DNA from 4 places in the Williamsia sp. M5A3_1d genome. Region 2 is predicted to be linked to each of the others. Evidence: predicted binding sites of a transcription regulator. Region 2 holds the regulator's gene; each other region holds the start of a gene.
The links. Region 2 encodes LexA, which represses DNA repair genes until DNA is damaged. Its sites were predicted from a motif close to CGAACANNTGTTCG; they were not measured.
Positions count from the first base shown of each region.

Region 1: a site for LexA is predicted at 4,279-4,292, ahead of ACLBW1_RS05745 (DUF222 domain-containing protein). Genes of this name have one in related genera too.
Region 3: a site for LexA is predicted at 5,203-5,216, ahead of ACLBW1_RS09335 (DUF222 domain-containing protein). Genes of this name have one in related genera too.
Region 4: a site for LexA is predicted at 2,578-2,591, ahead of ACLBW1_RS11465 (DUF222 domain-containing protein). Genes of this name have one in related genera too.

Region 1 is NZ_JBKEZX010000001.1:1,227,537-1,235,298, forward strand. It holds gene ACLBW1_RS05730 (primary-amine oxidase) at 1-936, opposite strand, end outside; gene ACLBW1_RS05735 (aminobutyraldehyde dehydrogenase) at 1,017-2,420, opposite strand; gene ACLBW1_RS05740 (PucR family transcriptional regulator) at 2,581-4,110, shown strand; gene ACLBW1_RS05745 (DUF222 domain-containing protein) at 4,301-5,581, shown strand; gene ACLBW1_RS05750 (SDR family NAD(P)-dependent oxidoreductase) at 5,651-6,448, shown strand; gene ACLBW1_RS05755 (EAL domain-containing protein) at 6,442-7,722, opposite strand.
Region 2 is NZ_JBKEZX010000004.1:274,393-282,154, reverse strand. It holds gene hrpA (ATP-dependent RNA helicase HrpA) at 1-3,228, shown strand, start outside; gene nrdR (transcriptional regulator NrdR) at 3,166-3,666, opposite strand; gene ACLBW1_RS18215 (LysM peptidoglycan-binding domain-containing protein) at 3,790-4,272, opposite strand; gene lexA (transcriptional repressor LexA) at 4,475-5,155, shown strand; gene ACLBW1_RS18205 (SDR family NAD(P)-dependent oxidoreductase) at 5,241-6,104, shown strand; gene ACLBW1_RS18200 (phosphoenolpyruvate--protein phosphotransferase) at 6,140-7,762, opposite strand, start outside.
Region 3 is NZ_JBKEZX010000002.1:380,928-388,689, forward strand. It holds gene ACLBW1_RS09310 (DNA repair helicase XPB) at 1-310, shown strand, start outside; gene ACLBW1_RS09315 (LppU/SCO3897 family protein) at 330-941, opposite strand; gene ACLBW1_RS09320 (LppU/SCO3897 family protein) at 955-1,737, opposite strand; gene ACLBW1_RS09325 (pyridoxal phosphate-dependent aminotransferase) at 1,839-2,999, shown strand; gene ACLBW1_RS09330 (alpha-ketoglutarate-dependent dioxygenase AlkB) at 3,047-3,679, shown strand; gene ACLBW1_RS09335 (DUF222 domain-containing protein) at 3,684-5,162, opposite strand; gene ACLBW1_RS09340 (LppU/SCO3897 family protein) at 5,442-6,140, opposite strand; gene ACLBW1_RS09345 (oxidoreductase) at 6,245-7,117, opposite strand; gene ACLBW1_RS09350 (threo-3-hydroxy-L-aspartate ammonia-lyase) at 7,195-7,762, shown strand, end outside.
Region 4 is NZ_JBKEZX010000002.1:830,669-838,430, forward strand. It holds gene ACLBW1_RS11460 (Pls/PosA family non-ribosomal peptide synthetase) at 1-981, shown strand, start outside; gene ACLBW1_RS11465 (DUF222 domain-containing protein) at 1,064-2,530, opposite strand; gene ACLBW1_RS11470 (DoxX family protein) at 2,672-3,091, opposite strand; gene ACLBW1_RS11475 (M1 family metallopeptidase) at 3,227-4,597, shown strand; gene ACLBW1_RS11480 (DUF5709 domain-containing protein) at 4,599-5,114, opposite strand; gene ACLBW1_RS11485 (PPOX class F420-dependent oxidoreductase) at 5,183-5,608, shown strand; gene ACLBW1_RS11490 (dTDP-4-dehydrorhamnose 3,5-epimerase family protein) at 5,646-6,272, opposite strand; gene rfbA (glucose-1-phosphate thymidylyltransferase RfbA) at 6,274-7,143, opposite strand; gene rfbB (dTDP-glucose 4,6-dehydratase) at 7,237-7,762, shown strand, end outside.

The DNA of each region.
Region 1 (7,762 bases), on a different contig from region 2:
CAGGCCCCACTCGCCGATGTCGAAGGCGGTGCGTCGGTAGTGGTCCTCGCAGTGGTCGCGGTAGGGAACCATCATCTCCGCGAACGACATCCGGTGCGCGACCGACCTCTCGCGGTCGCCGTCGCGGTAGCTGACCGTGTGCAGCGTCATGCCCTCGCGGTGGTTGAACCCCACCCGCAGCGACCAGTTCTGCCACTGCAACAGATTGCCGTCGAGGGTGAACGACGGACCGTCGGGCTGCGTGATCTCCAACGGCTTCAGGGGTTCTCGCCGCGATTGCGCCCGGATGCGTTCGGGTATCAGCGACGGGACGTACTCACCCATCACCTCCGGTGGATCGATCGCGCCGCCCGCGCCGTCGAACGAGTCCTCGATACGGAGCAGCTCCATCGTGTTCACGTCGATCACGCAGTGCAGCCCCGACACCGGGTGCGCGTAGGGGTTGGCGCCGGGCTCCGAACGCAGCCATGTGTCCGACCAGCCGAGCCGTCGATCGGCCCACTCCGGCGGCATCACCGCGGCGCCGTAGGTCCAGGTGTCCATGAACACCAGGTCGATGTCGGTGATGCCGCGTCGGGCGAGGGCGGCGATCACATCGGGGTGCGCGCGCAGCACGCGGTCGCACTCCTCGAACTCGTCGACGGTGAAATTGGCCTGCACACCGGGGATGTGTTCGAACGACTCGACTGCGCTGTCGGTGAGCGACACCACCGCCTTGTGGGTCTCGTTGCGGGCGCTGTGGAGCAGGGTGACCAGCGCGCGTCGGGTCGGCACCGTGCCGTCGGCCTCGAACGCGGCGAGTTCGGCTTTCCCCGGCTCGGCCATCTCGATCGAGCAGTACCGCCACCCCGGACCCACACCGTGCGCCTGCGCAAGAATGGCGGTCACCGAACGGAACTCGTCGGTGTCGAGGGGGTCGAGGGGATGACTGATCACGTGGGGTGACTCCTGGAGTGGGAGGGAAAACACGCCTGCGCGGCCGGGTTACGACCGCGCAGGCGGGGATCATGGCGGTCCTAGTCGACCGAGCTCATCACATGTTTGATGCGCGTGTAGTCCTCCACGCCATAGCCGGAGAGGTCTTTGCCGTAGCCGGAGTTCTTGAATCCGCCGTGGGGCATCTCGGCGACCAGCGGGATGTGGCAGTTGATCCAGACGCAACCGAAATCGAGGGCGGCCGACATCCGGTTGGCGGTGGCGTGGTCGGTGGTCCACACGCTCGACGCGAGACCGTAGTCGACGCCGTTGGCGAGGGCGATCGCCTCGGCCTCGTCGGTGAACGACTGCACCGTGACGACCGGGCCGAACGTCTCCGCCTGCACCAGCTTGTCGTCCTGATGCACCCCGGTGATCACCGTCGGTTCGACGAAGAACCCCTTCTCGCCCTTGCGCTTGCCGCCGATGGCGACCGTCGCGTGGGGCGGGACGGAGTCGAGGATGGCGGTGACCTTGCCGAAGTGGTCAAGGTTGTTCAACGGGGGCACCGTGACGTCGGCGGTGTAGGCGACGAGCTTGTCGACGAAGGCGTCGTGGATCGAGGAGTGCACGAGGATGCGCGTGACGGCGGTGCAGTCCTGACCGGCGTTGAAGAAGGCCGCGTCGGCGATGGGGGCGACGGACTTCTCGAGGTCGGCGTCGGCGAACACGACCGCCGGTGCCTTGCCGCCGAGTTCGAGGTGCGCCCGCTTGAGGTTCTTCGCCGCCGCGACCGCGACGGCGATACCGGCCCGCACCGAACCGGTGATCGCGACCAGTCCGGGCGTCGGGTGGCTGACGACGGCCGCTCCGGTCTCACCGTTGCCGAGCACGATGTTGAGCACGCCGTCGGGGAGGATGCTCTTGCTGATCTCGGCGAGGACGAGCGTGCTCTCCGGGGTGGTGTCGCTGGGTTTGAGGACGATGGTGTTGCCCGCGGCCAGCGCGGGACCGATCTTCCACAGCGCCATCATCAGCGGGTAGTTCCACGGGGTGACCTGACCGACCACCCCGATCGGCTCGCGCCGGACGTAGGAGGTGAAGCCCTCCATGTACTCGCCGGCGGCCTTTCCCTCGAGCATGCGGGCAGCGCCGGCGAAGAAGCGGATCTGATCGGCGCCGACGGTGACCTCCTCGTCGGCGATCTGCTGATCGGGCTGGCCCGTGTTGCGTGCCTGCGCGGCGACGATCCGATCGGAGTTGGCCTCGATCGCGTCGGCGAGACGCAGCAGTGCCTTCTGGCGGGTCGAGGGTGTGGTGGTGCCCCACGACGCGAAGGCCGCCTTCGCCGCCGCCATGGCCGCATCCACGTCGGCGGCGCTGGAGATGGGGGAGCGGGCCACGACCGTCTCGTCGATCGGGTTGACCACATCGATGACCTCGGTGCCCGTCGCATCGACGAACTCGCCGTTGATCCAGTTTCGCAGCACGGTCGGTGTGGTCATACGGGTGGTTGCCTCCTCAGGCGACGATGGGTGGCTTGTCGATCAGTGTTTCCCGTGTGAGTGGAGGGGTGCCCCTGACAATCTGTCCATCCGATGCCCTTGCACGTGGACGAAACGGAGTAGCGTCGCGGTATCCGCGCAGTTGAAAGGGGTGATCGGAGTGGCGACGACGGTCGGATGGCTCCTCGATCAACGCGCCCTCGACCTGCGGTCGTGCACCGGGCGCCTCGGGCTCGACCGGCCGATCGACTGCGCGCTCACCTCCGAGCTCGTCGACGCCGCCGACTGGCTGTCGGGCGGAGAGCTGCTGCTGACCACGGGGATGCGGTTACCCGACGATCGTGAGGGTCGCCGGCGCTATCTCGCCAGCCTCGCCGACGCCGGTGTCGCGGCAGTCGGCTTCGGGACCGGGCTGGGCTACGACACCGTGCCCGACGACCTCGTCGACATCGGCACCGATCTCGGACTCCCGGTGCTCGAGGTCCCGCTGCCCATCCCGTTCTCCGCGATCGCGCGCACCCTGCTCGACCGCGTCGCCGACGATCGCTACGCGCAGTTCACCCGAGCCGCCCGCAGCCAGCCGGCGATGACCCGGGCCGTCATCGCCGGTGGTGTCCCGGCGCTCGCCGGCGAGCTCGCGGCGGCGCTCGACCACACCGTGGTGGTGATCGACCGTGACGGCCGTGTGGTGTGCAGTCGTCCAGGTGCGGCCGACCCGGCCGCGATGACGCACGTGCGCCGCGCGATCGGTCCCGATCACTGGCGCTCGGGTGGCGCGGCGTCGGCCGCGGGGGTCACGATCACCGCCGACCACACGATCACCGTGCAGCGCATCAGTTCCGGCGGTGCGGTGGTGGGTCACCTCGCGGTGATCGGCGACCGACCGCTGGGTGATCTGCAGCGCGTCTTGGTGGGGCACGCATCGTCGTTGATCACGTTGCAACACAACGGTGCCGGCGACGTCGCCGCCGAACGGGCGCAGCTGCACTCGGACGTGTTGGGGTTCGCGGTGCGCGGCGACCGGTTGCCGGCCACCGCGGAGACGATGCTGCTCCGGGCCGCCGACGGCGACGGTCACGTGCGGGTGGTCGTCTACGAGTTCCGTTCGGCCGCAGTGGCCGTCGACGCCGTAGGTCGATTGTCCTCGGCGCTCGAGCAGAGGTGGCGCCCGGTCTTCTGCACGAGGGACGGCCGGGAGGTGGTGGTGCTGCTCCGCGGGGACGACGACGCCACGACCGCCGAGCTGTTGGCTGCAGGACTCCGGATGCGCGCCGGCCTCGGCGACCCGGTTCCGTTGTGCGACATCGCCGTGTCGACCGGACAGGCCCGCCAGGCCGCTCGGGCCGCCGTCGACGGGGAGGTGGTCGATCTGGTGGCGACGCGATCGGTGTTGGCGATCGACGAGGTCCAGGATGGCCTGCGCGGACTACACGACATACGGCTGCGCCCACTGCTGGATGTACATGCCGCCGGCGGCGCCGACCTCGTGACCACGCTGCGCCGCTTCCTCGAGGCCAACGGACACTGGGAATCCGCGGCCGCAGCGATCGGCGTGCACCGGCACACGTTGCGACAGAGGGTGTTCCGGATCGAAGGCCTCCTCGGCGTCGACCTCGCCGACGCCCGCACCCGCGCCGAACTCCTGCTCATCCTCCTCAGTGGCGACCGCCCGCTCGGGAAACGTCGCTGATCTTTGTGCGCGGCCGATTTCTCTTCGAGATCGGCTTGTGGATGGATGCGTCGCTGCCGCCCAGTTCTGTCGTACCCGCGCGGTAGTGTGGTGATCGGGGCCGTCGCCCATGCGTTATTCGCCCAGCTGTCAACAGGATTCGGTGGATTTGACCCTTGCGCGGTTCTCCGAACGTCCGTACGATTGAGGTATGACCGGGGGATCAATTCTTGCATTGGCCGACTCACTCATCGACGACCACCGCACACGAGACACCGTCGTCGCCGATGATGACGCCTCGATTATCGCTGCCATTCGCGGCGTCGTGGCCTTGCGGGCGGTGGCCGACGACCTGCTCGCACGATTGACCGCCCAGGCCGACCGTGTCGGCGTCGCCCGACGGTCGGGGATGTCGCTGCGGGAAGTGTTGTGTGCCAATGGAGTCGCACCTGCGGTGGCGTCACGCTTGATCCGCCTCGGGCGTGCCCGCGATGTTTTGCCGGGGGTGGCGCGTCATTCCCGCGATGGTTCGGTGTCGGCTGAACACCTCGACGCCGTCGCGCGCGGTATCGACCACGTCGCGCGCCGCACCGGGGAACCACTCGACTCCGATGTCGTGTCGAGTCTCGAGCGGCGGCTGATCGGGTACGCGATCGCCGGGAAGACACCCGCGGAGGTCGTCGCCGATGCCCGCGCTGCTGCGATCGCCCACACCCCCGCCGAAACGCCGAACGTGCCTGTGGCCGAGGACGCCGCATTGAATGAACTGGCGTGGAAACAATCCGACGACGGCCGGTTGCGGGGTGAATTCGACCTCGACGTCGCCACCGGTGAACGACTCGTCACCGCGTTGGATACTGCGTCGCGGCCGCGCCCTGAACCTGACGGCACCCCCGACCCACGGACCGCCGCTCGCCGGCGGGCCGATGCCTTCGCCCAGATGTTGGAGGCCGCGAGCCGCGGACTGTCGCCCGACGCACTGTCCGGGCCACCGTCCACCGAGATCGTCGTGACTGTTCCACTGGAGAGCGTCGAGTCCCGCGCCCCGGAGCCGGCTCGGTTGACCTGGCTCGGACCGATCTCCGACCTGACGACAAAACTTCTGGCTTGCGACGCGAAGGTTCTCGGGATCGGTGTCGACCTCAACGGAGCACCCATCTCCGTCGCCGCCCAGAAACGGTTGTTCACCGGCAACGCACGCAAAGTCGTCCTCACCCGCGACCAGAGCTGCATCAAATGCGGCGCCCCGGCGTCGTGGTGCGACGTCCACCACATCATCCACTTCGCCGACGGCGGACCGACCACCGTCGACAACGGCTGCCTCCTCTGCCGGTCGTGTCACGTCACGGTCCACACCGCCGGCTGGGACATCGTCATGGGCCACGACCGACACCCCTGGCTCATCCCACCCGCAACCATCGACCCACGCCGCGTACCTCTACCGGCCTACAACAGAAGAACTTTGACGACCGCGGAACCGATCGCCGCATAGCGCCGTCATAGAACCAACGCCCCGCATCGGGACGTTCGAGAACCTTGACAACTCCATAGTGTGAGACCCATGGACCTACAGCTGAGCGGGAAGCGCGCCATCGTCACCGGTGGGAGCAGCGGCATCGGAAAGGCCATCGCGAGGGGATTGGCAGCCGAGGGGGCCGATGTCGTGGTGGCGGCGCGTGAGCCGCAACGGCTGGAGGCGACTGCCGCCGAGTTGACGACCGCGGACGGCGGCCGGGTGTTCGCGATCGTCGTCGACACCGCCGATCAGGGGTCGGTCGATCACCTCGTCGAGCAGGCCGTCGCCGAGCTGGGTGGCGTCGACATCCTCGTGAACAGCGCCGCCACACCGTGGAGCGCAGGCAAGCCGACCGAGTTCGACGCCATCACCGATGACGTGGTGCGCGCCGAGATCGAGATCAAGGTGCTGGGTTACCTACGGACCGCGCGGGCGGTGACACCGCACATGGTGGCGCAGGGGTGGGGTCGCATCATCAACATCAGTGGCCTGGGTGCACGCCAGGCGACGTCGATCGCGCACACCGTCCGCAACGTCAGCGTGTCGGCCCTCACGAAGAACCTCGCCGACGAACTCGGACCGAAGGGGATCAACGTCACCGTGGTCCACCCGGGGCTCACCCGCACCGAGCGACTCATTGAACGCCTCACCGAACGTGCTGCACGCGAACAGGTCTCGATGGCGAGTCTGGAGCAGGAGCTCGCGACCAACTCGATCCGGCGGGTCGTCGACGCACCCGAGGTCGCCGACGTCGTGGCGTTCCTCGCATCGCCACGCAGCATCGCCATCACCGGCGACGCGATCGCGGTCGGTGGGGGTGTCCCCGGGCCCGTCTACTACTGAACTCGCTGCTCCGGGCGGGTCGGGGCAGCGCCGGAGGGGGAGGCGCGGGGGGCCAGGCGGGACACGATGCAGCGCGCCACGTCACGTACGGCCGACCGGTCGTGGGTGTAGTACCAGGCATATCGACGATCGGTGAGGGGCCCGCTGTCGCCGAGGTCGCGGGCGACGATGGTGGCGGCGTAGTTCTGGGTCAGGATCGCGAACGCGAACTGGCCCGGGAAACCGGCGTTCGGGCCGTTCGGCCCGCGGACCCCGGGCACGTCGAAGTCGCCGGCCCCGACGACGCCGACGAGGGTGTGCTTGCGGGCGAACTCGGCGTACTGGTGCCCGAACCGGGTCTGGAACGACTCGGCGTTCTGCACCGCGACGACCATGCATCCGGGGGTGATGAGTTCGTCGCCGAGCGAGGTGACCGTGTCGAAGACCCGCATGATGGTCGCGTAGTCGATGATCTGCGGCGGCAGCCGGTCGAGGACGTCGGCCGGGGTCTGCAGGGGCGGTGGGCCCGCCGGGAAGGGTCGGATCATGCGGCCCAGATCGGCGACGGGTCTGCCCGCCGGGGGCTCGCCTGGCCTCCCCAACAGGAACCCCTGCCCGAGCGTCGCCCCGACCGCCCTGGCCGCGGCCATGTCGCTCTCGTCCTCGATGCCCTCGGAGAGGATGTGGGCGCCGGTCGCGGCGGCGTAGTCGATGACGAAGGAAACCGTGTCGGCCGAACCCGGTGCCGTCGGATCGGTGATGATCCGACGGTCGAGCTTCACCACGTCGGGGAGTATCAGCGGGAGAAGTGCCAACGATTCCGGGTTGGGTCCCACGTCGTCGAGGGCGATACCGCAGTCACGTTCGCGCGCCCAGTCGATGGTCGCCAGCACCGCGGCCGGGTTCGCGAGCACGTCACGCTCGGTCAACTCGATGATGATCTGCAGATCGTTGCTGGTGATCTCGCGGAAGCGATCCCCGGGAAAATGCCAGGTCGGAGACGTCCCGAGTGCGGTGGGCTCGACGTTGATGAACACGCTCATCGGCCGGACCAGCTGCTCCCGCAACGACGCGACGACCGCGGCGCGCCGACAGGCCCAGTCGAGTTCGGCGAGGCGCCCCGATCGGCGTGCGAGGTCGAAGAGCTCGAGCGGGGTGACGTCGGGTTCGGCGGGCCAGCGCGACAGGGCCTCGTATCCGACGACCGAACCCGTGGGGAGGTCGACGATGGGCTGGAAAACCGGCTCGACCGGAGACGCGAGGGCGCGCTCGGCGCGCCTGTGGTCGTAGGTCATAGCAGGTCACGCCTGTCTCTAGACGGTCTCCCGAACCCTG
Region 2 (7,762 bases):
GAGCACCCCGTCCCGGTCATCTCGGTCTCGGGCCGGACCTACCCGGTCGAGATCCGCTACCGACCGCGTGATGCCGCCGACGAGGACGACGATCACGACGACATCGATCAGATCGCCGCGATCGAGGCCGCCGTCGGCGAGCTCACCCGCGCCGGTCCGGGCGACATCCTCGTGTTCCTGGCCACCGAACGCGAGATCCGCGACACCGCCGATGCGTTGCGACGGCGTCTCGACGACCGCGTGGACATCCTGCCGCTGTTCTCGCGGCTGTCGACCGGCGACCAGCAGAAGGTCTTCACCACCTCTGACCGTCGCCGGATCGTGTTGTCCACCAACGTCGCCGAGACCTCACTCACCGTTCCCGGCATCCGCTACGTCGTCGACGTGGGTACCGCGCGCATCTCCCGCTACTCGCTGCGCACCAAGGTGCAACGCCTACCGATCGAACCCGTCTCCCAGGCCAGCGCGCGACAGCGGGCAGGCCGATGTGGGCGCGTCGCCGACGGCATCTGTATCCGCCTGTACTCCGAGGAGGACTTCGAGAATCGTCCGGAGTTCACCGAACCGGAGATCCTGCGCACCAACCTCGCATCGGTCATCCTCACGATGACTGCGCTCAATCTCGGTGACATCACCGATTTCCCGTTCGTCGAGGCTCCCGACGCACGGTCGATCCGCGACGGCATCGGCCTGCTCGAGGAGCTCGGTGCAGTCGACGGCACCGGCACTCGCCGCGGTCTGACCCCGGTCGGTCGCGACATCGCCGACCTTCCCATCGATCCCCGGTGGGCGCGGATGGTGGTCGCCGCGCACGAGAACGGTGCGTTGGCCGAGGTGCTCGTCATCGTCGCGGCCCTGTCGCTGCCCGACGTCCGTGAGCGTCCCACCGAGAAGCGCCAGGCCGCAGACGAGTCCCATGCGCGATTCGCCGTGGCGGGGTCGGATTTCCTCTCGATCCTCTCGCTGTGGCGGCACCTCGAACAGATGCGGGAGGAACTGTCGAACAACCAGTTCCGTAAACGGTGCGAACGCGAGTTCCTGCACTGGCTGCGGATCCGGGAGTGGAGGGAGCTGGTACGTCAGCTCGAACGCATCACCGCCGACAAGGGGTGGAGACCCAACACCTCCGACGCTTCACCCACGGCCGTGCACCAGTCGTTGCTCGCCGGCCTCCTCGGACACATCGGCGTCCGCGACGGTGACACCCGCGAGTTCCTCGGCGCCCGCGGCACCCGGTTCGTGGTGTTCCCGGGGTCACCACTGGCCAAGAAACCGCCCCGATTCGTGATGGCCGGTGAGGTGGTGGAGACCTCGCGGCTGTTCGCCCGCACGGTCGCGGGGATCGAGCCGGAATGGGCCGAGAAGATCGCCGGGCCGCTCGTCAAACGCTCCTACAGCGAACCGCACTGGTCGTCGAAGCGTGGGTCGGCGATGGCGTACGAACGGGTCACCCTCTACGGCGTCCCGCTGGTCGCGCATCGCGCCGTGCCGTTCGGGCGCGTCGATCCGGAGACGTCGCGGGATCTGTTCATCCGGCACGCACTCGTCGAGGGCGACTGGCGCACCCGGCACCCCTTCTTCGACCGCAACCGGGCCCTGCTGGAGGACGCCCGCGACCTCGAGCACCGCGCGCGCCGCGGCGACCTGGTGATCGACGACGACCAACTGTTCGATTTCTACGATCAACGGATCGGCCGCGAGGTCGTGTCGGCGGCACACTTCGACACCTGGTGGAAGTCCGCACGGCGCGAGAACCCCGACCTGCTCGATCTCACCCCCGAGACCGTCGCGGACACCGATGCGGTGTCGGCGACGGAATTCCCCGACCGGTGGCAGCAGGGCGAGGCCCACCTCGATCTGACCTACCAGTTCTCCCCCGGCGCCGAGCGCGACGGGGTCACCGTCCACATCCCGCTGGCGTTGCTGCCGCGGGTGCGTCCCTCGGGTTTCGACTGGTTGGTCCCCGGCCTGCGCACCGAACTGGCCGTGGCGATGGTGCGCAGCCTGCCCAAGTCGGTGCGCCGCCGCCTCGGTCCCGCGGCCGATGTCGGCGCGGCGGCCATGGCGGCGCTGACCCCGCGCAGCGAACCGGTCGCCGTCGGCCTGGCTCGCGAGGTGAGTCGACAGACCGGTGTCGCGGTGTCGCCGAACGATTTCGACCCGAGCACGCTGCCACGCCATCTGCGCATGACCTACGCCGCGGTCGCCGACGACGGATCGGTGGTCGCGACAGCCGAATCGCTGGCCGAGCTGCGCGACGCCATCGGGGGATCGGCACCGTCGGCGCCGAAGGGAGGCGCACAACCGTCCCGTGGTGGCCCGTCGGCTGTCCCGACGCCGCCGCCGATCACCGAGTGGACGACCGCCACCATCGGCACCATCGCTCCATCGGTCGTCGAAACCGTTGCCGGTCAACAGGTCACGAGCCATCCGTGCCTGCTGGTGGTCGACGGCGGTGTCGTGCGGGCGGTCGCGACCACCGCGGCAGAAGCCGACCTGGCGACCCACCGCGCCATCCGACGACTGCTCGAGATCTCGATCCCCGCGCTGAAACCCTCGGCCGCAGGTCAGTTGCCCGTCGCGGCGCGCCTGGCGTTGTCGCAGAGCCCCTATCGCTCGACCGAGGATCTGCTGCGCGACTGCACACGCGCGGCCATCGTCGATCTCACTGGGTCGACCACGCAGGTGCGCGACCCCGCGGCCTTCGCGGCGTTGCGGGCCACCGTCGCCCGCGACGCCCCGGCGGTCGCCCGCGCCGCGCTGGCGACGGCGGCCGACGTGTTGACGCGCGTCGCACCGATCCGCGCCGAGTTCGATCGACTCGGTTCGTCGACGGCCGTCGCCGATGTCACCCGCCAGCTCGACGACCTCGTGTTCGACGGTTTCATCAGCGCCACCGACGCCGACCACCGCACGCGTGTCGCGGTGTATCTCGACGCGATCCTGGTGCGATTGGCCCGGCTTCCTGCCGCAGCCGCGACCGATGCGCGGGCGATGGAGTCGGTCGACCGCGTCCTCGACCGGTGGGCCGAGGTGGTCGAACGGGCGACGCCGGCGCGGCGCGTCACGCTCGGGGAGCAGATCCACTGGATGGTGGAGGAATTGCGCATCGGACTGTTCGCCGAGCGGATCAGACCCGCCTACCCGGTGTCGGAGCAGCGGATCCTACGTGCGATCGACGGTCTCGCCCGAGGCGCCGACGGAGGCGGTGGCGGCGCGCGACGGTGACGACCTCAGGTCGTCGATCTCACGCTGGAAGTCGTCGACCGATTCGAACGACCGGTACACCGAGGCGAAGCGCAGGTAGGCGACCTCGTCGAGTTCGCGCAACGGACCGAGGATGGCCAGACCCACCTCGTTGCTGGGGATCTCGGCCGATCCGGAGGCGCGGACGGCGTCCTCGACCTGCTGGGCCAGCAGGCGCAACCGGTCCTCGTCGACGGCGCGGCCCTGGCAGGCGCGGCGGACTCCGAGCATCACCTTCTCGCGGCTGAACGGCTCGGTGACCCCGTTGCGTTTCACGACGGCGAGCACCGCGCTCTCGACGGTGGTGAACCGGCGGCCGCAGTTCGAGCACGAACGGCGACGACGGATGGCCTGCCCCTCGTCGGCGACACGCGAGTCGACCACCCGGGTGTCCTCGTGTTTGCAGAAGGGGCAGTGCATCGCCGTGTCCTCGAACCTGATCCGCGGGCGACGCGTGTCGAGGGTGGACCTCGAGGCGTCACAGGGCCCGATGTGGACCCACGGTCGCGAGGATACCGACCCCGATCGGCCGTCACACACCGGTCAGTCCCGGTAGAGCGGGGCGAGCAGCGGCTGGCCGGCGGTCAACGCCGATCCGCTCATGTGGTTGAGCTCCTTGATGTCGGCGACGACCGCGGACGTCGCCCGGTCCGGCGCGACGCGCGCCGCGATCTCTCCCAACGACTCGCCGCCACGGACATGGACCACGGAGGTACCCGCGACGGGAGCCGCCGACGACTCGGCGGCAGCCGATCCGCCGAGCACCACAGCCCAGACGGCGACCGCGAGCGCGATGCCGGCCACGATGGCCGCTCCCCATCCGATGGGTGCGGGCCGCCGGGACACCGGTGCGTGGCGACGGCCGTCGGCACAGACCACACCGGCCGGGCGGGCCGCGGCGGGCCGACCCGCGGGGCGGTGACGTACGGGCACGGGGCGCTGCGCCGGACGCGGCGCGCGCTCGACCGTGGCGTCGGCGGGCCGGTGTGCCGTGGTGCTGCTGTGACGCGTGAGAGTCTGATTCATGACGTGCTCCTCATCGACCAGACGTTCGAATGAACGTGTGTTCGATTTGTATCACGCGCCTCCGACAATGTCCCGACACGGTCGAACAAATGTTTGAAAGTTGTTATCTGCTGCACTACTGTCCCAGGTGACAGCAGGTCCGCGCGTTGTCCGAACCGTTCGAACAGATCGGTCGGGAGCGGGCCGCGACAGGAGGGACACCGTGTCCGACACCACCGTCACCACCACCGACTTCGCCGATGGACCGATCAGCGAGGCCGATCTGACGCCTCGGCAGGCGAAGGTCCTCGAGGTCATCCGTGCGTCGGTCCGCGAGCGCGGATATCCCCCGAGCATCCGTGAGATCGGAGACGCGGTCGGCCTCAACTCCACGTCGTCGGTCGCCCACCAGCTCCGCACCCTCGAACGCAAGGGCTTCCTCAAGCGCGATGCGAACCGACCCCGGGCGGTCAACGTGCAGGACGCCGATCCCGGTGACGGCGGCGGCTCGGATGCCCTGTCGTTGCCGACCCCCACCTTCGTCCCGGTGCTCGGTCGCATCGCCGCCGGTGGGCCCATCCTCGCCGAGGAGGCGGTCGAGGAGGTGTTCCCGCTGCCCCGTGAACTCGTGGGTGACGGCGCATTGTTCCTCCTGCGCGTGGTCGGCGAGTCGATGATCGACGCCGCCATCTGCGACGGCGACTGGGTGGTGGTCCGCCAGCAGAACGTGGCCGACAACGGCGACATCGTGGCGGCCATGATCGACGGCGAGGCCACGGTGAAGACGTTCAAGCGCACCGACGGCCACGTCTGGCTGATGCCGCACAACCCGCAGTTCGATCCGATCCCGGGTGACGAGGCGGCGATCCTCGGCAAGGTCGTCACCGTCATGCGACGCCTCTGACCGACCCTCGTCACCCCGCGTACCGCATCTGACTACGCCGCGTGTCACACTGACCACCCGATCGGGGTGGACGACAGGAGACGTGATGGGTGCACAGCGATTGGTCCTCGACGGCGCGGTGGTCGTCGTGACCGGCGCCGCAGGTGGCATCGGGCGTGAGGTCGTCCGTGAGGTGCATCGTCGGGGTGCCCGTGTGGTCGCGCTCGACCTGGTCCAGGCCGCGGTGGACGACGCGGTGCTGGGGCTCGATCCCGATCGTGTCCTCGCGCTTCGAGCCGATGTCACGGTCCCGGCTGATCTCTCGGACGCCGTCGAGCGTGCCGTGGCACGGTGGGGTCGGATCGACGTCGTGTTCGCCAATGCCGGTATCTCCAGCGGAGATTCGGCCGACACCGTCGCCAGCGTGGCGGACGGCGTGTTCGAGCGCGTGATCGGCGTGAACCTCATGGGTGTGTGGAACACGGTTCGGGTGGCGCTGCCCCACGTCATCGATGCCCGGGGCCACGTCCTCATCACGTCGTCGACGTACGCGTACCTGAACGGGATGGTCAATGCGCCCTATGCGGCGTCGAAGGCGGCCGTCGAGCAGATCGGCCGCGCATTGCGCAGCGAGCTCGCGGCCCACGGCGCGACGGCAGGGGTGCTCTATCCCGGGTGGGTCGCGACCCCCATCGCCGATGTCGCCTTCGGCAAGGACGAACTCGCCACCGCTTTGATCAAGCGGGCGTTCCCACGTCCCCTGCTGACTCCCATCAAGCCCCGTCGCGTCGGACTGGCGGTCGCCGACGGCATCGAGTCGCGGTCCCCGCGGATACAGGTGCCGCGTCGATGGATCCCGGTCGCCGCTCTACGCGGGATCGTCAACCCGCTCTCCGATGCTGCGTTGCAGCGGGATTCGACGATGATCGGCCTCGTGCGCGAGGTGGAGGACCGCGCCCGCCGTCGGTGAGGACGGCCGATCGGCCCCGTCCTCGTGTCGCCGGGTCAGTCGTGTAGGGCCGCCGCTGCGGCGACGCGTGCGTCCGCGGGATCCGCGGTCGCCAGCGCTGCCCGCGCCGCGGCCCGGCACTGTTCGGTGCGCACCTGACCCAGCGCCGCACCCACACCCGCGGCGGCCGCCGGTGCGCTCGACAACGATGTGACGCCCATACCCACCAGCACGCAGGCGAGCAGTGGGTCGGCGGCGGCCTCGCCGCACACCCCGACCGGTTTACCGGCCGCCGACCCCGCCGAGGCCACCATGTGGATGAGCGCGAGCACGGCCGGCTGCCACGGGTCGGTGAGGTAGGCGAGTTCGGCCGACATGCGATCGGCCGCCATCGTGTACTGCGTGAGGTCGTTGGTGCCGATCGACACGAAGTCGACCTCGGCGAGGATCGACGGCGCGAGCAGTGCAGCCGAGGGGATCTCGATCATCACGCCGGCGACGAGACCCCGGGCACGCACCTTCGCGGCGAAGTCGCGGGCCTCGGTCGCCGTCGCCACCATCGGGGCCATCACCCACGGTGCCGCACCGGTCGCCTCGGCGGCGGCCGCGACGGCGTCGAGTTGCCGGTCGAGCAGACCCGGGTTGCCGAACGCGACCCGTAGACCGCGTACGCCGAGGGCCGGGTTGGCCTCGGTTCCGTTGTCGGCGAACAGCAGTGGTTTGTCGGAGCCCGCGTCGAGGGTGCGGATCACGATCTTGGCGTCGGACTCCCCCGCGGCGGGCACGAACGCCTCGATGACCTCGCGGTAGAGCGCGGTCTGCTCGGCGGCGTCGGGCTCCGTCGCCCGGTCGAGGAAGGCCAGTTCGGTGCGGAAGAGTCCGATGCCCTGCACCGGGAAGTCGGTGGCCGAGCGGGCGGAGGAACCGTCCTGGACGTTGGCGAGGATCGACACGTCGAGCCCGTCGGCGGTGCGTCCCGGTCCGCTCCATCGCGACACCAGTTCTGCCGCGTCCCGGGAGCGTGCGACGGCGCTGCGAGCGGTGTCGGCGTCGGGGCCGACGGTGACGGTGCCGGCCTCGCCGTCGAGCATCACCGGGGTGCCGGCGGCCACCGAGGTGAGCGCACCGACCGCGACGACGCACGGGATCCCCAACTGACGGGCGATGATCGCGGTGTGGCTGGTGGGGCCGCCCAGGCGCGTGGCCAGGCCCCGCACGAGAGCGGGGTCGAGCCCGGAGGTGTCGGCCGGGGCGAGATCGTCGGCGAAGAGGATGACCTCGTGGTCGGGCTGGGCCAGGCCGGGTTCGGGCTCGCCCGCGAGTTCTGCGAGCACACGGTCGCGGACGTCGAGGAGATCGGTCACGCGCTCGGCCATGAGGCCGCCGAGCTTGGTGAACATGGCGACGAACTGCTCGGTCGCGTCGACCGCGGCGTTGGGCGCGGGCGATCCGGCCCGGATGAGCTTCTCCGCAGAGAAGATCCAGCCGCGGTCCTGCGCGAGCGCGGCGGTGGCCGAGAGGACCTCCGAGGCCACCCCGGTCCCGGCGGAGGCACGTGCGCGCAGACGATCGGCGACGGCCGCCGCGGCGGCGACGAATCGCGCGCACTCCGCCTCGACGTCGGCCGGTGGGGTACCCGGCCCCGGCAGGGCGGGACGCTCGCCCGGCCACATCACCGG
Region 3 (7,762 bases), on a different contig from region 2:
TCAGTTCCGTCGCGGCGAGGTCTCGACGCTGGTGGTGAGCAAGGTCGCCAACTTCTCCATCGACCTGCCCGAAGCGTCTGTCGCCGTGCAGGTCTCGGGCACCTTCGGGTCACGTCAGGAAGAGGCGCAGCGCCTCGGCCGGCTGCTGCGCCCGAAGAAGGACGGGGGTCAGGCCCACTTCTACTCGGTGGTCTCCCGCGACACCCTCGACGCCGACTACGCCGCGCACCGCCAGCGTTTCCTGGCCGAGCAGGGGTACGCCTACCGCATCACCGACGCCGACGACCTGCTCGGGCCGGCGATCGGCTGAGCCGCCGCACCGCGTCGGTTCAGGTGGGTGTGCCCGAGGGCGGCGCCAGGCAGTAACCGACGGGACGCGGGAGCGCGAAGCCGACCGCCCGACTACCCGAGGGACACTGCGGCGTCATGTCACCTGCGGTGCGACGGGCGACCTGCACGATCGTGTTCGATCCACGGGCGATCGCGGTGCACGCGCGGTCGACGAACGCCGACCGTGAGCCGATCTCGTAGCACCGCCCCTCGCGCAGATTCGGTGACAGGCACAGCGATCCGTCGCCGGAGAGCGACACCTGGTCGTAGGCCGGACCCGCGCATCGCGACCGCGACAGGTCCGACCTGCTCGCGACGTAGTACGTGACCGCGTCGCGACCGCAGCTGGCCCGCCGGACGGTCACCTCGTCGTCGTCGGTGTTCTTCACCGAGACGCAGTCACCGACGGCGACGTCGTCGGTGGAGTCGACACGGTTGTGGATGTTCGTGAACGCGAACACCGCGACGGCGATCACGAGTCCGAGGATGACCACGAGGGCGAGCCAGAGGATCGGCGGCACCGCGCGTCGTCGCGCCGACGGCAGCGGCGGGTATCCCCCGTAGGGAGAGGGCGGGCCGAGGGGTGGCGGCCCGAAGCCGGGGTGGGTCACGGACGAGATCCTGTCATCGCGGGGTCAGCAGGGTGGCGCAGTAGGTGAGCGGTTTCGGACGGGTGAACTGCAGCGGCGTCCCCGCGGTGCACACGTTCACCGACGCGGACTCGACCCGGTCGACCACCTTGACGGCGAGGTTTCCGGCCTCCGGTGCGGCTGCAGCACAGTCGATCTCGGCGAAATCGACGATCGAGCCGTTCGCGGTGGGGAACACGTAACACTTGCCGGTCCGGAGATTCGGCACGAGACACAGTTTGCCGCGATCGTCCTGGGTCAGCTGGGCGTCGAGGGGGTCGCCGCAGACGCTGAATGCACTGTCGGTCTTCTGGGCGACGATGAAGTTGAACGACTGCTCATCGCATGAGGCCTTCTTCGGTGTCGCATCGTTCTTCTCGCCGGTCACGGTGATGCAACTGCCCACCGACACGTCGTCGATGCGGGTGATGGTGTCGCGGTTCAGCACGGCGAAGGCCACCACGATCGCGCCGATCAGCGCGATGATCACCCCGGCCGCGAGCAGAACCCACTTCAGTCGGGAACGACGTGGCGGCGGGGTGCCGTACGGGCTCATCCCGTACCCCATCGCTGCCGCCGGCACCCCGGGACCGTACGGGCCGGGACCCGCCGGGAACGGGGCCTGCTGTCCCGGTGGCGGGTAATACGGCACCTGCGGCGGCGGGTTCGGGGAACCGGGCGGCGGGTAGTAGGGCGGCGGCGGGACGGCTGATCCCGAAGACGGGGCGCCGTCGGCGGGGGCCCACCCGGGCGGCGGCGAGTCCTCGGGACCGGTCATCGCACTCCCTCCGCTTCCTCGTCTGCGGGCCGAACTGGGCCTGTGACCGAGACTACTGCCAACGACGAACGCCCCGCCGGGGGTGTGACAGCCTGGATCCCATGACCACCGTTGCCCGCCTGGCGCCGTTCGCGACCACCATCTTCGCCGAGATGTCGCAGCTCGCCGCCGAACACGACGCCATCAACCTCGGTCAGGGTTTCCCCGACACCGACGGTCCGCAGTCCATGCTCGACGCCGCGTGTGCCGCCATCGCCGACGGCCAGAACCAGTACCCGCCCGGCCCGGGTGTCGCGGTGCTGCGGCACGCGGTCGCCGATCATCAGTCCCGTTGTGTGGGAATCGATTACGATCCCGACACCGAGGTCCTCATCACCGTCGGCGCCACCGAGGCGATCGCCGCGGCGGTTGTCGGATTGGTGGAGCCCGGCCATGAGGTGGTGCTCATCGAGCCGTTCTACGACGCCTACGCCGCGGCGACCGCGATGGCCGGTGCGTTCCGGTCCACCGTGCCGCTCGTCGCCGACGGCGACGGGTTCGTCCTGGACCGCGACGCACTCGCGACGACCATCACCGACAACACCGCGATGGTCATCGTCAACAGTCCCCACAACCCCACCGGTACGGTCCTCTCCGACGACGATCTCGCGGCGATCGCCGACGCCTGCATCCGCCACGACGTGATCGTGGTGAGCGACGAGGTCTACGAGCACCTCGTCTTCGACGGCCGCTCGCACGCGACGATCGCGGCGTTGCCCGGGATGGCCGAGCGCACGTTGCGGGTGTCGAGCGCGGCCAAGACGTTCAACGTGACCGGGTGGAAGGTCGGCTGGGTGTCCGGCCCCGCCCGTCTCGTCGCCGCGGTGCGCACGGCCAAGCAGTTCATGTCGTATGTCGGCAGCGGCCCCTTCCAACCGGCGGTCGCGCACGCGCTGAACCACGAGATGGACTGGGTCGATGCGTCGCGTGCGGCGCTCGAGCGCAAGCGCGACCTGCTGTCGGGGGCGCTTCGCGACGTGGGTTTCGACGTCCACCGCACCGAGGGGACGTTCTTCGTCTGCGCCGATCCACGCCCCCTCGGATACACCGACGGCGAGCAGTTGTGTCGGGACCTGCCGGCGCGGATCGGTGTCGCCGCGGTGCCGGTCAGCGCTTTCGTCGACCGGAGGGAGAACTGGTCGCACCTGGTCCGGTTCGCGTTCGCCAAGCGTGACGAGGTCCTGATCGAGGGGGCCGAGCGCCTCCGCGCGCTACGGCGGTGACCTGCGAACCCCTCGCACACGTGTTCGATCACAGCTAGACTCGAGCGATGAGTGCGGCCGGGCTACAGGGTTCCCTGTTCGACGAGGCAACCGACGAGCCGACATGCTCCGCCCTCGCACCGATCATCGTGCGGCGCACCCTCACCGACGGCGCGTGGGTCGATGTCGCACCGGGATGGATTGCCGGCGCCGCGCAGCTCCATGAGCGTCTCACCGACGATGTGCCGTGGCGGGCCGAGCGGCGCGCCATGTACGACCGTGTCGTGGACGTGCCCCGGCTCCTCTGCCAGTACGGCGAGGGTGTCGCGCTCCCCCATCCCCTTCTCGCGACGATGCGCGACACGCTGTCGGCGCACTACCGACCCGAACTCCCCGAGGGCTTCGCGACCGCAGGCCTGTGCCTCTATCGCGACGGATCCGACAGTGTCGCCTGGCACGGCGACACCATCGGACGTGGGAGCACCGAGGACACGATGGTGGCGATCGTGTCGCTCGGCGCGCCCCGTCCGCTGATGCTGCGTCCACGCGGAGGCGGCGCATCTCTCAAGTTCGTTGTCGCGCAGGGCGACCTGCTCGTCATGGGTGGCAGCTGCCAGCGCACCTGGGAACACGCGGTACCCAAGGTCACCGGAGTCGGACCGAGGATCAGCATCCAGTTCAGGCCCACCGGGTTGTGGTGACGCGCTAGGCAGCCGGGTTCAGGTGCATCCGCGGCCAGGTGATGTCGACGGCGCGCTGCACCAGGTGTGTCGATTCATCGCATGATTCGTCTCCACCCTCGGCCAGGTGGCGTTCGAGGAGTCCGTCGATCCGATGAAGGTGGTTGGCTCTCGCCGTGCCTGGTGGGTCGGTGTTGTGACGCCAACCGTAGCGACCTTTGTCAGGGCCGTCGGCGATCTTCTCGGTGACCCACTGGTGAGGTTCGATCCCGACGGCCCGGTTGTGGGCTCCGCAGGCGGGGGCCATGTGCGGGGAGTCGGTGAGCCCGCCATCGGCCCAGTCGGCCTCGGCGTGGTGCATCTCAGTGTAGGCGAACGGGACACCGCAGTCGTCTTTGCTGCAACCGCGGTATTGCGCGAACGCCATCAACCTCTGCGACTGGGACGCCAACCGGCGTGAGCGCCCGAGGAACAGCGGCTCGTTGGTGATGTCGCTGAACACCGCGAGGTGCGTCTGGGCGTCGGCGGCCAGTTTGATCACGTCGGTCATCGGTAGATCGCTGCCGGTGGCGGTTCGTGCGACGCCTGCGTGCTCGCGGAGTTGGGCGTCGGTGATCGAGACGATGATCTGCGGCGGTAACCCGCGATGCGAGCCGCCGAGCAGGCCTCCGTTCACGGCAGCAGCAAGTATGGATTTGAGCGCGTCATGGTTCCGCTGGGACTGCGATCGGCAGTCCCGATCCGCCGCGTCGCGCAGCACGGCAGGGTCGACGTCATTGCCGTCGCCCGCGGGTGACTGCTCGTCGTCGGGATTGTTCATCCCCGGTGCCGCCCATTTCGCAAGCACCACATCGAAGAGGGCGCGGGTGACCGGATCCAGTGTGGCGGTGAGTTTCGACATGAGCTGCGAGTCCTGGCAACCCAGCGACAGTTTCCGGTTCCGGGCTCGATCACGATCATCGGTGAGGGTCCCGTCGGGATCGAGGTGCGCCAGCATCCGCACACCGGCCGCGGCGATCTCCCTCGGGGTCAGCGTCGTTGCGAACTCGGCGAGGGTCTGCTCCGCGAACGCGCGGTGCTCGGGCTCGACCGCGGTAGGGATCTTGGCCATCACATCCAGGACGGCGTGGACGTGGTCGGGGCCGATCGAACCCGCGGCGAGCTCTCGTGCGGTGTTCGGGCACACCGGTGAGAGCTTCTCGCCGGTCATGGCGTGCATCGGTTCGAGCGCCTGCACTTCTTTGAGCCGCTTCTTCGGTTGCGTCACGCGCACTGTCGTCCGCAGGAACTCGGTCAGGTTCACACACCCCACGGCGCGGTGGGCGTCACGGTCCGAGACCTCGAGGATCCGGCGGTTGCCGGCGGCTTCCAGCTGGCGGGTGATGCGCTCACGGCGGATGGCGAGATCCGCGACCTCCTCCTCGGTGCACGAGGTGGAGTCCGCCGAAAGAATCCTGTCCACAATCTGTTCCAGGGCAGCGTAATCCGCTTTGATAGCGTTCATCGGCCTGCCCCCTCCCCAGGTGGATCTGTACATCTATGCTAGCACGGATGTTCGAGGGTTGGGCGATTGATTTCAGTGAATAGTGTTGAAAGCTGGTGTATTTCGCTTATCTGGTTGCGTTCTACTGCCGCTGACGGTGCGGAAGCCGGTCGCCGAGTGTGCGTCGTTTCGTCGTCGGCTCACGTTGTGTGGTGAGCACACTCGACGGCCGTTTCCACACAGTCAGCACCACCGGCCGGCTTTCCACACAGTCAGCACCACCGGCACAGTCAGCGGTGGCTAGCCTGTCGCGTTGTTGATGGCCAGGCAGTAGCCGAGGGGCTTGGGTTTCTCGAAGGTGACGGGAATGCCGTCGGCACAATCGATCTCGGTGCCGTCTTCACGGTTCTTCACCGTCACCACCTGGGCGCCACCCTCGGCCGGCGCCGCGCCACACTCGACTTCGGTGAAGTCGGTGATCGATCCACCCGGCCCGGCGAGCTGATAGCACTTGTCGACCTGCATGTTCGGGACCAGGCACAACTTGCCCTTGTCCTTCTGCGTCAGCTGGGAGTACTGCTCATTGGCGCAGTTCGCGCCGCCGTCGAGTTTCTCGGCGACGACGAAGTTGAAGGTGTCACCGGCACAGTTCACCGTCTTGGGGGTGGCGTCGGTGCTGCTGCCGCTCACGGTGATGCAGTCGCCGGCCTTGGCGTCGTTGATGTCGGTGATGGTGTCCTTGGAGGCGACGACCCCGATGATCACGACGACCACGAGAAGCAGCACCACGACACCGCCGATGATGCCGAACAACTTCTTTCGCGACTTCTTCGGCGGTTCGCCGTAGGGCCCAGCACCGTAGGGCGCGGCCCCGTACGGCGGCGGTGCAGACCCTGGCGGTGACCCGGCCGGCGGATAGGTCGGCGGATACGTCGGGGGCTCACCCGCGGGACTCGGCGGTGACGACTGCTCCGGCTTCGGTTCATCAGGGCTGGTCACGACAGGTCTCCGATCAACGCGGGTGCTGATCGGTGACAAGGTACAGCGCTGACCCCGCGAAAGCGACTGTTACCGACGGGAGCGAACGGGTCAACCCCGCGCGATCACAGATCGAACGAGACGCCCGTCAGCTTCTCCGATGCGACCCACAACGACTGGGCGACACTCTCGTTGCGCGCCTTGGGCAGCGGCTTGGTGAGCGTGGGTGCACCCCGCAGCCCACCGAGACCACGCGGACCGTAGAACGCACCCGACGCCGCCTCGGGCGAGGTCGCCGCGTACAGCTCGGGAAGTGCGCCGTCGGCGGCCGACTGCGCGACGAGGTTGCTCAGCTTCATGAACCGGTCGTAGAACGACTCGGTGTGCGACTGCAGGTTGGTGCTGGCGTAACCGGGATGGGCGCACATCGACGACACCGACGAACCCGATCGGCCCAGCTTGCGCGCCAGCTCGAACGCGAACATCAGGTTCGCGAGTTTCGACTGACCGTAGGCCGACCACCGTTCGTACCGGCGGTGGTCGTAGTTGAGATCATCGAGATCGATCTTGCCGATCGCGTGGGCGAACGACGACACGGTGACGACCCGATCGGTGATCTTCGGCAGCAGCAGGCCGGTCAGCGCGAAATGACCGAGATGGTTTGTGCCGAACTGCATCTCGAAACCGTCGGCGGTGCGCGACTTCGGGACGGCCATCACGCCGGCGTTGTTGATCAGCACATCGAGGTGATCGACGCCCGCGGCGAACGCCCGCACCGACGACAGGTCGGCGAGATCGAGCGCGGCCACCGAGGCGTTGGGGCCGATCTCCGCGGCCACCGGTTCGGCCTTCGACACCGTGCGGCAGGCCAGGATCACCGTCGCCCCCGCGGCGCCGAGAGCCTTGGCCGCCTGGGCGCCGAGGCCGCTGTTGGCGCCGGTGATGACCACCGTGCGGCCGGTCTGATCCGGGATGTCGTTCGTCGACCATGTGCTCACGGCGCCGATGCTACCCGCGCCCACCCGCGCCGATGTTCTCCAGAGCGCGACCCGGTCGCGTGGGTAGGGTCGCGCTCATGGCCGACCCCGTGACCCCGGACCCGGTGACCCCGGAGCCGTTGACGTTCGCCGATGTCGAGGACGCCGCGTCCACGCTCGCCGGTGTCGCCCACCGCACGCCGGTCATCACCTCGACGGCGATCGACGACGCCGCCGGTGCACACCTGTTCTGCAAGTGCGAGAACCTGCAACGGATGGGGGCCTTCAAGTTTCGCGGTGCCTACACCGCCGTCGCCCGGCTCGACCCGGAGGTGCGGCGGCGCGGTGTCGTGACGTTCTCCTCGGGCAATCACGCCCAGGCGCTGTCGCTGGCCGCCCGACTGCACGGCATCGATGCGACCATCGTGATGCCGCACGACGCACCCGCACCGAAGGTGGCCGCGACGCAGGGATACGGCGGCACCCTCGTGCGCTACGACCGCTACACCGAGGACCGCGCGGCGATCGCGGCCGACATCGCCGAGCGGACCGGGGCGACGGTTATCCCGCCGTATGACCACCCCGACGTGATCGCCGGGCAGGGCACCGCAGCGCTCGAACTGCTCACCGACGTCACCGATCTCGACGTGCTGCTGGTGCCCCTCG
Region 4 (7,762 bases), on a different contig from region 2:
TTCACCTCGGTCGGCGACGGCGCGTTCCTCGCCGACGACACCATGGTCGCGAGCTACGAACTCGGCGGCGGCTGGATGCACATCGACGAGGCGAAGATCGGCAAGCGCGCCTTCCTCGGCAACTCGGGTATGACCGGTCCGGGCCGCAAGGTCCCGAAGAACAGCCTGGTCGCCGTGCTCTCGGCGACGCCCGACAAGGCGAAGTCGGGGTCGAGCTGGCTGGGCAGCCCGCCGGTGCGTCTGCGGCGCGCGGTCGCCCAGACCGACACCAGCCGCACCTTCGACCCGCCGCGGAAGCTCAAGATCGCGCGCGCGGTCGTCGAGACGATGCGGTTGATCCCGGTGATGATCTCCTTCGGTCTCGGGCTGTTCGTGCTCATCGGCCTGCAGTACATCGCCTCGCAGTCGAACTTCTGGCTCGCCGGCTTGGTCAGCGGATTGATGTTGCTGGTCGCCGGGGCCGCGGCGTGCTGTATCGCGGCCGCGGCGAAGTGGCTGGTGGTAGGCCGCATCGCCGTCGGCGAACACCCGTTGTGGAGTTCGTTCGTGTGGCGCAACGAGCTGTCGGACGCCTTCGTCGAAACCGTTGCGGCGCCGTGGTTCGCCAACGCCGCCACCGGCACCCCGATCCTCAACGTGTGGCTGCGACTGCTGGGCGCGAAGATCGGTCGCGGCGTGTGGTGCGAGACCTACTGGCTCCCCGAGGCCGACCTGGTGACCCTGGGTGACGGCGCCACCATCGCGCGCGGCTGCGTGGTGCAGACACACCTGTTCCACGACCGTGTGATGGCGATGGACCGCGTCACCCTCGGCAACGGCGCCACGCTCGGACCGCACTGTGTCGCACTCCCCGCCGCCGGTCTCGGTGACGCGGCGACCGTCGGGCCTGCGTCACTGGTGATGCGCGGCGACGTGGTCCCCGACTTCACCCGCTGGCAGGGCAACCCCATCGCGCCCTGGTCGGAGACCAGCAGGAGTTGATCTGGTCGGAGACCAGCAGGAGTTGATCTGGTCGGAGACCAGCAGGAGTTGATCTGGTCGGAGACCAGCAGGGTTTTGTCCCCTAGTTCGTCCACGGATCAGGTGATCGCGGCCTGGTGGATATTCGTTCCCACGCCTGGGCCAGGAGTTCGTCGGGGTGGTGGAGGTGGTTGATTCTCGGTTGTCGGTCCGGGTCGATGGCTGCCGGCGGAATCCATCCGCATCTCCCCCGATAGGGGCCGTGCTGCACGATCACCGTCTGCCACCGCTCGGGGCCGTCCCCGACCATCGCATGATGTTCCGGGCACGCCTGTACGAGCTGGTCGATGTCGGTCAGACCACCCTTCGCCCAGTCCGTTCCGTGATGCGACTGCGTCCACGACGGCGGAACCGAGCAACCCGGGTGTGTGCAGCCGCGGTCGCGCAGACTCTCGGCGATCCGCTGCGCCGCCGACGCCAACCGATGCGTCCGGCCGAGGTACAACGGGACCTCTTGCGGGTCGAGAACCGCGATCAATGCCGACTTCTTCTTCGCCAACTCCACTGCATCGGCAACCGGGATGTCACCACCCGACATCGTCGTCGCGACCCCGACCAACTTCTCCAACTCGGTGAGAGTCATCGTCGCCACCACCTGGGCGGGTGACCCCCTGTGAGAGCCGAGAGTCCCCGATTCGATGAACCACCCGAGCATCGCCGAGAACGCGTCATGACGACGCTGCGGGGCCGACCGGGTGTCACGTTCCGCGGCCGCGTCGGCCTGATCCCGGTCGGTGCCGGGGTCGCTGTACGAGCCGGCCGGCGACTCGGGGTCATCGGGATTGTTCATGCCGGGGGTGGCCCAGGTGTCGAGCAGGACATCGAGCATCGCGCGCGTCTTCGGGTCGAGTTCCGCGGACAGTTTCGACATCAACTGCGCGTCCTGCCTCCCCAGCGACAACCCCCGACGCTTGTTTCGATCCCGGTCGTCGGTCAACGTTCCGTCCGGATCGACCCGGGCGAGCAGACGGTCACCCACTCGCGACAGGTCCAGCGGAGTCAACTGCTTCGCCGACTCCACCAACGTCGCCTCGGCGAGTTCACGCGTCTGTTCGTCGACCGCAGCCGGGATCTTGTCCAGCACCGACAACACCGTGTCGGCGTGGTGATCGGAGATCGCACCGTCACCCATCGCATCCGCGATCTCTGGATGGGTGGGCTCACACACCGCGCCGGTCAACCCTGTCAACGGTGTGATCGCCGCCGCCACCCGCAGCCGACGAGCCGCCTCACCCCGGGAGATGTGCAACTCCTGCGACAGCATGTCGCCGGCGAGCATGTAACCCCACCCCACATGCGAACCCCGCGAGGCGATCTCGCTCACCACGGAATGCGACGCCACGCCGAGACGCCGCTGCACGCGCTCGAGCCGATGCATCACCGACCGCAGATCAGCGTCACTCAGGAGTGACAACGCAGTGTCATCGAGCCCGTCGAGAACGGTCTCGAAGGCGCCCACGGCATCGAGCGGGTCCAACGCCGCAGCGCGCGCAACAGTGTCGACCGACATCGCGCGCCCCCTCCCCGCCATCCCCCCCGGACGACCTCCACCATCATAGAACATATGTACGACAACCGCCGCTAGGAGCTGCTGGGGTCGTGGTACTGCGCGATGACGTTCGCCAGGCGTCGGCGACGACGTGCGAGCCCGTCAGGTGGTGGCGCGGCCCCGACGGCTCATGAGATAGCCGTCGACACCGGTCTTGCCGGTGTTGACCAGGCCGACCGCGATGAGCGCCGCGATGAGGGCGAGCGGGAACTCGTATCCGCCGTCGGAGTTCCAGAAACCGTTGTCGACGTGGGCGACGAAGATCGCGCCGATCATGTCGATGATGAGCAGGATCGACACCAGCGGCACGAGGACCCCGAGGATCAGGAGGATGCCGCCGACGAACTCGACCCAGGTCGCATAGTGCGCACTGAACTCCGGGAACGGCGCATCCATAGCCGCGAATCCCTTTTGGGTGGCGTCGATTCCGTTGGTGTGCAGCTTCTGCCAGCCGTGCATGATGAAGATGATCCCCAGGATCACCCTCGCGATCAGCGATGTGAGACTTCTCGATGCGCCCATGACCGTTCCTCCTGATGTCCGATTCGCCTGCTCTGAGGGCGAACGCTACCGGAGCGAGCCCCACCGGTCGGCGGGTAACCTCATTTCACGATCGTGGGCGCCGTGCCACGACACACATGTGCGAGTGGAGGTTTGGTGCCGGTCAGCAGTTCATCGGGTACGGGTTCATCGAGTGGCGGCCCTCTCCTGGGTGACCCGACCGACGGCATCGACCCGTACCTGCCCAAGAACGGCAACCTCGGTTATCGGGTCAGCCGGTACGACCTCGAGCTCGAGTACAAGGTGGCCAGCAACCGCCTGACCGGCGTCGCGACCATCACCGCGACCGCCATCAACCATCTCGGACGCTTCACGCTCGACCTCGCCACGTCGCTGTCGGTGGCGCGGGTGTCGGTGAACGGCAAGCGGGCCTCGCGCTACAGCCAACGGTCCAACAAGCTGTCGATCACCCCCGCGACTCCCCCGCCGCCGGGCGCCTCGATGACCGTGGTCATCAAGTACGCGGGTTCGCCGAAGCCCATCCGCGGGCCGTGGGGCGAGGTCGGGTTCGAGGAACTGACCGAGGGTGCGTTGTGCGCCAACCAGCCCAACGGCGCGGCGTCGTGGTTCCCGTGCGACGACCACCCCTCGTCGAAGGCGTCGTACCGGATCGCGATCACCACCGAGTCGCCGTATCACGCGATCGCGAACGGGACCCTGCAGCGCAAACGCACCAAGGCCGCGATGACGACGTGGGTGTACGAGCAGGTGGAGCCGATGGCGACCTACCTCGCGACCATCTCCATCGGGCCCTATGTGCGGACGACGCTCGCGACGAAGCCGGTGAAGATCCACGCGGTGCTGCCCGAGCGGCTTCGCGCGGGCTTCGATGCCGATTTCGCGCGCCAGGAACAGATGATGACGGCGTTCTGCGACATGTTCGGCCCGTATCCGTTCCCCGAGTACACCGTGGTCGTCACCGACGACAACCTCGAGATCCCGATCGAGGCGCAGGGGATGTCGACGTTCGGCGCGAACCACTGCGACGGCAACGGCGGGTCGGAGCGACTGGTCGCCCACGAGCTCGCCCACCAGTGGTTCGGCAACTCGCTGACCCTGGCGCGGTGGCAGGACATCTGGCTGCACGAGGGTTTCGCCTGCTACAGCGAGTGGCTGTGGGCCGAGTACGCCGGCGACGACACCGCCGACAACCTGGCCCGCCGACACCACCGGCAGTTGGCGACCTCGCGCAAGGACATCGTGATCGGCGATCCGGGGCCCGAGAAGATGTTCGACGACCGCGTCTACAAGCGCGGCGCACTCACGCTGCACGCACTGCGCACCACGATCGGCGACAAGGCCTTCTTCGAACTGCTCAAGGAATGGACCCGCGAACACCGCTACAGCTCGGTGAGCACCGACGACTTCACGGCACTCGCCGCGCGTCACAGCGCCGCGTCGCTCACGCCGCTGTGGCAGAAGTGGTTGCGCCAGAAGGCGCTACCGGCGTTTCCCGAGTCGCGCTAGATCAGGGGATCTGACCGTCGGGAACGGTGTGCACGGCGGCTTCCTCGGCCGATGCCCCGGCTCCGTCGATGCCGGCGTCGGAGGCGACCTCCTGATGCGTGATGTGGGGGTTGACGCCTTCGTCGGGCGAGATCAACCGGCCGGAACGCTCGTCGCCGACCTCACCGGTGATCGTTGCGTCGTCACCGAACTCGTCGACCTCGTCGATGTCCTCGGACAGGTCCTCGTCGTTCGCGGGCACGCGCGGGGCGACGTCGTCGTGGAACGCGACCTCGGTCGTCGGGTCGGGCACCTCCTCCGCGAGATGCTGGTCGAGTGACTCGCCCTCGCGCTGCTCCTCGGCGGTGATGCCGTATCGCGTTGCGGGGCTCGGCTTCTCCGGCGGCGAGTACCCCTCGTCGAGGGGATCGTCGAGTCCTCGGACGTCGAGGCCGTCCTCGGCGCCGGGCTGATCCTCGGAGTCGTAGCTGTATTCGTTGCCTTCGCCCTCGGCGATGCTCTCGATGTCGTCACTCATCACCCCACACTAGCGACGTCGCCTCACAAGGGGTTGTCGCCGGGACCCGTGGCCGTCATAGTCCACACATGGCCACGCGATCTGCACTCATCGATCTCATCCGTGTACACGATCAGGGCGTGCTCGCGACGATCCGTCGCGACGGCCGACCGCAGCTGTCGACGGTCAACTACGCGTTCGATCCGGGGACGTCGGTCCTACGGGTGTCGATCACCGACGGCCGCGCGAAGACTGCGAACCTGCGGCGCGATCCGCGGGCCGCGCTGCACGTGAGCAGCCCCGACGGCTGGTCGTACGCCGTGGCCGACGGCCCGGTCGAACTCAGCGCGGTCGCGGCGGCACCCGAGGACGACGCGGTCGAGGAACTGATCGCGCTGTACCGCTCCATCGGCGGCGAGCATCCCGACTGGGACGACTACCGGCGCGCCATGGTCGCCGACGGCCGGCTCGTGCTGCGGTTACACGCCGAGAACGTCTACGGCCAGGCGGGGTGACACTCTGAACCCGACACCGAACGTCGTGAACCCGGGGTCAGGCGTCGCGGGCGGCGAGACCGCGCAGGTAGCTCTCGACATCGTCGAGGCGTGGCAGCGCGCCGTCGGCGCGGGCCTGCGCCAGCGTCGGAGCGGCGGTGTCCTTGTCCGAGAGCGAGTACTCCAGCGGAGCACCGTCGCGGCCCACAGCGGGCCAGTCGATCCCGACGTCGGCGTCGAGCGGATGGATGCCATGCTCACCGCCCGGGTTGTAGCCGGTCGAGCAGAAATACGAGACCGTCGAGTCGTCCTCGAGCGAGCAGAACGCGTGCCCGAGCCCCTCCGACAGATAGATCGCGCGACGGTCGACGTCGTCGAGCACGACACTGTCCCACTGCCCGAAGGTCGGCGACCCCTCGCGGATGTCGACCACGACATCGAGGATCGCGCCGCGCGGACACGTCACGTACTTCCCTTGTCCGGGTGGGGTGTCGGCGTAGTGGATGCCGCGCAGCACCCCGGCCGCCGACACCGAGATGTTGACCTGCGCGAGGGTGAAATCGTGCCCGATCAGCTCGGCGAGAACCGGCGCCTTGAACGCCTCGAGGAACACCCCGCGCGGGTCACCGTGCTGGACCGGTGTCAGTTCCCACGACCCGGCGATCGTCAGTGGTCGCACACGCATGTCAGCTCCCCTGTTCCAGGATCGTCAGCAGGTAGGCGCCGTACCCCGACTTCATCAGGGTCTCGGCGCGGCGGCGCAGTCCGTCTTCGTCGATGAAGCCGCGGCGCCACGCGATCTCCTCGGGCACGGCGATCTTCAGACCCTGCCGTTGTTCGACCGTTCGTACGAAATTCCCGGCGTCCTGCAGCGAGTCGAAGGTACCGGTGTCGAGCCAGGCGGTACCGCGGGGCAGCACGTGCACCGACAGCTTCTCGCGCTGCAGATACGTCGCGTTGACGTCGGTGATCTCGAGCTCGCCCCGCGCACTGGGCTGAAGCGACCGCGCGATCTCGATCACGTCGTTGTCGTAGAAGTACAGCCCCGGCACCGCGTAGTTCGACCGCGGCTTCTCCGGCTTCTCCTGCAGTGCAATCGCTTTGCCGTCGGAATCGAAATCGACCACGCCGTAGGCGCTGGGCTCGGCCACCCAGTAGGCGAAGATCGACCCGCCGTCGACGTCGGTGTAGGCCATCAGCTTGTCGCCGAGGCCGGGCCCGTAGAAGATGTTGTCGCCGAGAACCAGTGCGACGGAATCGTTCCCGATGTGCTCGGCCCCGAGCACGAATGCCTGCGCCAGGCCGTCGGGGGACGGCTGCACGGCGTAGGTGATCGAGATACCGAACTGCGAACCGTCACCGAGCAGATGCGAAAACGACGCCGCATCACCGGGAGTGGTGATCACCAGGATGTCGCGGATGCCGGCGAGCATCAACGTCGACAACGGGTAGTAGATCATCGGTTTGTCGTAGACCGGCACCAGCTGTTTGCTGACGCCGAGGGTGATCGGATGGAGTCGTGAACCGGTGCCACCGGCCAGGATGATTCCCCGCATGGCGCCACACTATTGCACCGCGCGCACACGCGTGAGTCACGCGACCGCGCTACGGGGCCGGTAGTCTTCGCCCTCGAGGGAAGGAACCACCTGATGCGTGTTCTGGTCACCGGCGGGGCGGGTTTCATCGGCGCGAACTTCGTGTTGCGCACCGTGGAACAACGTCCCGACGTCGAGATCACCGTGCTCGACAAGCTCACCTACGCCGCGAACCCGGCGACCCTGTCGTCGGTCGCCGACCGCATCACACTGGTGCAGGGTGACGTCGCCGACGCCGCCGTGGTCGACCCGCTCGTCGCCGCGACCGACCTGGTGGTGCACTTCGCCGCCGAGTCGCACAACGACAACTCGCTGGCCGATCCGTCGGCCTTCGTGCACACCAACCTCATCGGTACGTACACGCTTCTCGAGTCGGTCCGCCGTCATGGCACCCGCTATCACCACATCAGCACCGACGAGGTCTACGGCGATCTCGAACTCGACGACCCCGCCCGGTTCACCGAGTCGACGCCCTACAACCCCTCGAGCCCGTACAGCTCCACGAAGGCCGGCAGCGATCTGCTGGTCCGCGCGTGGGTGCGGTCGTTCGGGATCCACGCGACGCTGTCGAACTGCTCGA